One region of the Rhizobium sp. R86522 genome, then DNA from elsewhere that is predicted to be linked to it. Evidence: predicted binding sites of a transcription regulator. Region 1 holds the regulator's gene; the other holds the start of a gene.
What was found. Region 1 encodes HrcA, which represses chaperone genes, less so after heat shock. Its sites were predicted from a motif close to GTTAGCACTCNCNNNNNGNGAGTGCTAAC; they were not measured.
Positions count from the first base shown of each region.

Region 1 (3,411 bases):
GTTGCGCCGCGCTCCTGGAGAGCCTTCTCGACCTTCTCCATCGCCATCTGAAAATCGCGGCTGCCATCCTCGCGCTCGGCCCAGTTCGCCGTATAGACGCCTGGGGCGCCGTCGAGCGCATCGATGACGAGGCCGCTGTCGTCCGAGAGCGCAGGCAGCCCCGAAGCCTTGGCAGAGGCGAGCGCCTTGATCGCGGCATTTTCCTCGAAAGTCGTACCGGTTTCATCTGGCTCGACGAAGGCAAGGTCCTTGGCCGATTTGGCAGAAAAGCCGAAGGGGCCGATCAGGTCGGCGATTTCAGCGATCTTGCCGGCATTGTGGCTGGCAACGATGATGGTGCGGGTGTCGAGTTTGCGCATGCGATAGGTCCGTTCAAGAAGTCCAAAGGGTGCGGGACGCGCATTCCAGGCTGTTTCCGGCCGGATCGCGGAAGTAGATCGAGCATGCGCCGTTCGGCCATGTCAGTTCGGATTCGACCGGTATATCGGCCTGCTGCAGCCGACTGCGCATGGCATCGAGATCGTCGTGACGGACGATGAAACAGACATGGCCAGTGCCCCTCGTCCCGTGGGTCGGGACAGGGAAGGGGTCGTCGGCGATGGGTGTCTCCGTTTCTGCCGGATTGAAGATCAGAAGGACGCCGGACCCGCACCGATAGAAGATATGCCGGTTGCCGCCACGGCGGATTTTTTCAAGGCCGAGGACGCCGTCATAAAACGCCTCTGCCTTGTCCAGATCGTCCGCATAGAGTGCGGTTTCGAGGATCCCTTCGATCATGCGGCCCTTCTTCTCAGGCGATTGTCTGCTTCTGCAGCGCCACCAGTTCGTCGATGCCGTTCCGCGCCAGACCAAGCAACGTGAGGAACTCGTCCTGGCTGAACGGCTTGCCTTCTGCCGTGCCCTGGATCTCGACGATGCCGCCAGAGCCAGTCATGACGAAGTTGGCGTCCGTCTCGGCAGCCGAGTCTTCCAGATAATCGAGGTCGATCACAGGCTGGCTTGCGAAGATGCCGCACGAAACGGCCGCGATATGATCCTTGAGGACCTTCTCGACTTTGATCATGCTGCGGGCTTCCATCCACTTCAGGCAGTCATGCAGGGCAATGAAGGCGCCGGTGATCGCCGCCGTGCGCGTGCCGCCATCCGCCTGGATAACGTCGCAGTCGATCGAGATCTGGCGTTCGCCGAGAGCCTCGAGATCGACGATCGCCCGCAGGGACCGGCCGATGAGGCGCTGGATTTCCTGGGTACGGCCGCTTTGCTTGCCCGAGGCGGCCTCGCGCTTCATGCGATCACCGGTGGCGCGCGGCAGCATGCCGTATTCCGCCGTCACCCAGCCTTTGCCCGAATTGCGCAGCCACGGCGGGGTCTTCTCTTCCAGGCTCGCGGTGCACAGCACATGCGTGTCGCCGAACTTCACCAGGCAGGAGCCTTCTGCATGCTTGGAAAAGTTGCGCTCGAATGAAACCTTGCGCATTTGATCGGTTTTTCTGCCGGATGGCCGCATTGCAATCTCCTGGGTTGTTAGTTGCCTTCTAAGGACGGAGCAGCTTATTTGCAAAGAAAAACCATGCCGCAGCGCAGAGAGCCTTGCGCGCGGCGAAATACCCCTTGGTCATCCCGTAAGCAGTGACTATATTTCTTGCATGAAACCTCTGAGATCATGTTCGCTCCGATAATGGCATCACCGAAGACGACCGTCGCAGACGTGTCCGCCTCCCTGGACGACCGCTCCCGGGAGGTCTTTCGCCGTATCGTCGAGACCTATCTCGACAGCGGCGATCCGCTCGGTTCGCGTAATCTTTCGCGCTTATTGCCCATGTCGCTGTCGCCGGCCTCCGTGCGCAACGTCATGAGTGATCTCGAAGAACTCGGCCTCATCTACGCGCCGCATATCAGCGCTGGACGCCTGCCCACGCAGGCCGGCCTGCGCTTCTTCGTCGACGCCTTCATGCAGATCGGCGATCTTTCCGAAGGCGAGCGCGACGAAATCGAGCGTCAGATCAGGCCTTCCGGTGCCGATCAGCCGATGGAGGCCATGCTGACCGAGGCAAGCCGCATGCTGTCCGGCCTGTCGCGTGGCGCCGGTCTTGTCATCTCGGCAAAGAACGATCCCGTTCTCAAGCATGTCGAATTCATTCGGCTCGAACCGACCAAGGCGCTCGCCGTTCTCGTCGGCGAGCACAATCAGGTCGAGAACCGCATCATCGAACTGCCGGCAGGCATCACGGCCTCGCAGTTGACCGAGGCGGCCAATTTCCTGAACGCCAACCTGGCAGGTCAGACGCTGCGCGAACTGCGTGGCCAGATTGAAAGCCTGAAGTCCCAGGTGGCGACCGAGCTCGACACCCTGTCCCAGGATCTGGTCGAGCGCGGCCTCGCTGTCTGGTCGGGCGAAGTGGCCGAAAAGCAGCCCGCCCGCCTGATCGTCCGCGGTCGCGCCAATCTGCTCGAAGGTCTTGCCGGCTCTGAGGACATTGATCGCCTGCGCCTGCTCTTCGATGATCTGGAGCGCAAGGAAAGCTTGATCGAAATCCTTGATCTGGCCGAAAGCGGCCCGGGGGTCCGGATCTTCATCGGATCAGAAAACAAGCTTTTTTCGCTCTCCGGCTCCTCATTGATCGTCGCACCCTATCGTGATGGCGAAGACCGTATCGTCGGCGCCGTCGGCGTGATTGGTCCGACCCGCCTCAACTATTCGCGCATAGTGCCGATGGTCGATTACACCGCTCAGCTGATGGCGAGGCTCTCGCGCGGCGCGCGCTGAGCCAATTTCCCGACAAACCCTTGATTTTTTCTCGTCAAACCCTGATATCGGGCACGCATTCGAAAGCTTTGAGCTTCGAAAACGAGACATCATCCGGAGAACGTCATGACCGAAGAAACCAACAAGAACGGACCTGACGCGGCAGCTACCGAGGCAGAAGCAACCGCGACCACCGAAGAAGGACAGGTTGCGAACGAAAGCGAGGCCGGGTCCGCGCAGGAGAATGATCCGATCGACGCTTTGAAGGCAGAAAACGCCGATTTGCGCGACCGTTTCCTGCGCCTGGCCGCTGAAATGGACAATCTGCGCCGCCGCACCGACCGCGAAATCAAGGATGCCAAGTCCTATGCGGTCACCGGCTTCGCCCGCGACATGCTCTCCGTTTCCGACAACCTGCGACGCGCGATTGAGACGCTGCCGGACGAGGCTCGTGCCGCCGCAGACGCGACCGTCACCGCTCTGATCGAAGGTGTCGAAATGACCGAGCGCGGTATGCTGGCAACGCTCGAGCGCCATGGCGTGCGCAAGATCGAGGCGGAAGGCCAGAAGTTCGATCCGAACTTCCATCAGGCGATGTTCGAGGTGCCCAATCCGAACGTGCCCAACAACACAGTCGTCCAGGTCGTTCAGGCTGGCTACGCCAT
Region 1 is NZ_JAXHBX010000001.1:3,434,031-3,437,441, reverse strand. It holds gene rdgB (RdgB/HAM1 family non-canonical purine NTP pyrophosphatase) at 1-359, opposite strand, end outside; gene SJY08_RS16615 (VOC family protein) at 373-777, opposite strand; gene rph (ribonuclease PH) at 791-1,507, opposite strand; gene hrcA (heat-inducible transcriptional repressor HrcA) at 1,679-2,767, shown strand; gene grpE (nucleotide exchange factor GrpE) at 2,873-3,411, shown strand, end outside.

Region 2 (3,411 bases), 650 kb from region 1:
CGCCAACGCGGATGACGGCAACGCCACCAGCGAGCTTGGCAAGACGTTCCTGCAGCTTTTCGCGGTCGTAGTCCGAAGAGGTTTCTTCGATCTGCGCCTTGATCTGGGCAACGCGGCCTTCGATGTCCGACTTCTGGCCAGCACCATCAACGATGGTGGTGTTTTCCTTGGTGATCGAGACCTTCTTGGCGCGGCCGAGCATGTCGAGGGTAACAAACTCGAGCTTGATGCCGAGGTCTTCCGAGATGACAGTGCCGCCCGACAGGATGGCGATGTCTTCCAGCATGGCCTTGCGGCGATCGCCGAAGCCAGGAGCCTTGACGGCAGCGATCTTCAGGCCGCCACGCAGCTTGTTGACGACGAGCGTAGCAAGAGCTTCGCCTTCGACGTCTTCAGCGATGATGACGAGCGGCTTGCCGGTCTGAACGACGGCTTCGAGAACCGGCAGCATGGCCTGGAGGTTCGAGAGCTTCTTTTCGTGCAGCAGGATGTAAGCGTCGTCGAGATCGGCGACCATCTTTTCCGGGTTGGTCACGAAGTAGGGCGACAGGTAGCCGCGGTCGAACTGCATGCCTTCGACGACTTCGAGTTCGGTTTCAGCGGTCTTGGCTTCTTCGACGGTGATAACGCCTTCGTTGCCGACCTTCTGCATGGCTTCGGCAATGTCTTTGCCGACCTGCGTATCGCCGTTTGCCGAGATCGTGCCGACCTGGGCAACTTCTTCCGAAGTCGAGATCTTCTTGGCCTTGGCCTGAAGGTCCTTGACGACTTCGAGAACGGCCAGATCGATACCGCGCTTCAGGTCCATCGGGTTCATGCCGGCAGCAACGGCCTTGTTGCCTTCGCGAACGATGGCCTGGGCAAGAACGGTTGCGGTCGTGGTGCCGTCGCCGGCGATGTCGTTGGTCTTCGAAGCAACTTCGCGGACCATCTGGGCGCCCATGTTCTCGAACTTGTCTTCCAGTTCGATTTCCTTGGCAACCGATACACCGTCCTTGGTGATGCGCGGTGCGCCGAAGGACTTGTCGATGATGACGTTACGACCCTTCGGGCCGAGCGTTACCTTCACGGCGTCTGCGAGGATGTCGACGCCATGCAGCATCTTTTCGCGCGCGGTGCGGCCAAACTTGATTTCTTTAGCAGCCATGTTCAAACTCCCGGGCTTCTAGCCCATTGTTGACTTGGTTAAAAAGGAAGAGGGGTGATCGCGCTGAAATCAGCCGATGACGCCCATGATGTCGGCTTCCTTCATGATCAGCAGGTCGACGCCATCGAGCTTGACCTCGGTGCCGGACCACTTGCCGAACAGGACGCGGTCGCCGACCTTGACGTCGAGAGCAACCTGCTTGCCGCTTTCGTCGCGGGCGCCCGGGCCAACAGCGATGACTTCGCCTTCAGCCGGCTTTTCCTTGGCAGTGTCAGGAATGATGATGCCGCCCTTGGTCTTTTCTTCGGACTCGACGCGCTTGACTACAACGCGGTCGTGCAGCGGACGGAAATTGGTGCTTGCCATTGTCTAATCCCTCGATCAAATGACACTCGCGATCCCTGGAGGGCATCGCATCGGAATTTGTTAGCACTCCCCCCTGGAGAGTGCCAGCGAGGCTGAGATAAGAACAGCCTGCGGACGAGTCAAGCGCGTCGATGAAAATCATCCGCGCTCCGTGCTCTTTTCTGAGACGCCTTCAGCCGACGAACGCGGTGGGCGGCAGCACCCTGATGCTGAGGGCCAATGCGATGGCCATGCAAGCCGTTGAACTGTTTGACAGTCCCATCCAGATCTGAAAAAGTTCAGTCGTGGAGTGCGCGAAACCTCCATGAGGCGCCATGCCGGAATTTCGCATCCGTCCTTCTCCAGACAACGGACCTCGACCATGGCACCCTTTGGCGCAATTTTCGCAGACAAACTCTTTCGCTTGCTTGGATCATCCCAGTCGCCCCTTCTCGTGGACGTGCGCGTCGACGAGGATGTCGAAGCCGATCCCTTCCTTTTGCCCACCGCCGTACGCCGTGATTACAGGACGGTCGAGCGCTGGGCGACAGAGATCAAATCCCCGGTCGTGGTCATCTGCCAGAAGGGGCGAAAGCTCAGTGAGGGCGTGGCAGCCCATCTCCGCCTGCAGGGCATATCTGCAGAAATTCTGGAGGGCGGCACGCTGGGCTGGGCTGAGGCCGGCCTTCCGTGCGTTCCCTTGGCGCGTCTTCCGATCCACACCGGTGGGACACTCTGGGTTACGCGCCACCGGCCAAAGATCGACCGGATCGCCTGTCCCTGGCTGATCCGCCGTTTCGTTGATCCTTTCGCCCGCTTCCTCTTCGTGTCTCCCTCGGAGGTGGACGCCGTTGCCGAGAGGTTTGACGGGCTACCTTTCGATATGGAGGGAGGCTTCTGGAGCCATCGTGGCGAGCTTTGCACCTTTGACACCATGCTTGCCGAATTCGGGCTGGAAACGCCCGCGCTTCAGACACTGGCACGCATCGTCCGTGCCGCCGATACCAACCGGCTCGATCTCGCGCCGGAGGCCGCCGGCCTGCTGGCGGTATCGCTTGGGCTGTCGAGGCTTCATGCCAACGACCTTCAACAATTGGAGCAGGGGCTCGTGATCTATGATGCCCTTTATCGATGGGCACGTGACGCCATGGATGAAAAGCATGACTGGATCGTTCGCGGTCCGCGCAGTGAGGGAAAGCCATGAGCATTGCGGTCGGAACCCCGGACAAGATCAGCGACATCAAGCCGACATTTCCCGAACTCGTCTCCGCCTTCGCCCGTATCGGCCTGATGTCCTTCGGCGGCCCGGCGGCGCAGATCGCGCTGATGCATAAAATCTGCGTCGAGGAAAAACGCTGGGTCGACGAGGCCCGTTATCTCCATGCCCTGAACTACTGCATGCTCCTGCCTGGCCCCGAAGCCCAGCAGCTCGCCACCTATATCGGCTGGCTCTTGCATGGCGTGCGCGGCGGCATCGTTGCCGGCCTTCTTTTCGTTCTGCCAGGCCTCGCCGTCATCCTCGGCCTCTCGACGCTCTATGCGCTCTATCAGGAGGCGAGCCTTGTCGCCGGCCTGTTCTTCGGCCTGAAGGCCGCAGTGCTTGCAATCGTCGTGGAAGCCGTCATCCGCATCGGCAAGCGGGCCCTGAAGACAAGCTTCCACCGATGGCTGGCCGCAGGTGCATTCCTTGCCCTTTTCCTCTTCTCGGTGCCGTTCCCCCTCGTCGTGCTTGCGGCTGCCCTGATCGGCCTGCTCCATGCGCGGGGCGCGTCATCTGCGGCGGAAGAGAACTCGCAAGAGATTGGCGTCCGTCCGCCTCTGTTCAGCCAACTCGCAACGCTCCTCTTCTGGGTCGCCGTCTGGCTCGCACCCCTGCCACTTCTGTGGCTGCTGCTGCCGGAAACGGCACTTCCCGAAAT
Region 2 is NZ_JAXHBX010000001.1:2,782,543-2,785,953, reverse strand. It holds gene groL (chaperonin GroEL) at 1-1,147, opposite strand, end outside; gene groES (co-chaperone GroES) at 1,217-1,513, opposite strand; gene SJY08_RS13635 (chromate resistance protein ChrB domain-containing protein) at 1,875-2,696, shown strand; gene chrA (chromate efflux transporter) at 2,693-3,411, shown strand, end outside.
Region 2: a site for HrcA is predicted at 1,573-1,601, ahead of groES (co-chaperone GroES). Genes of this name have one in related genera too.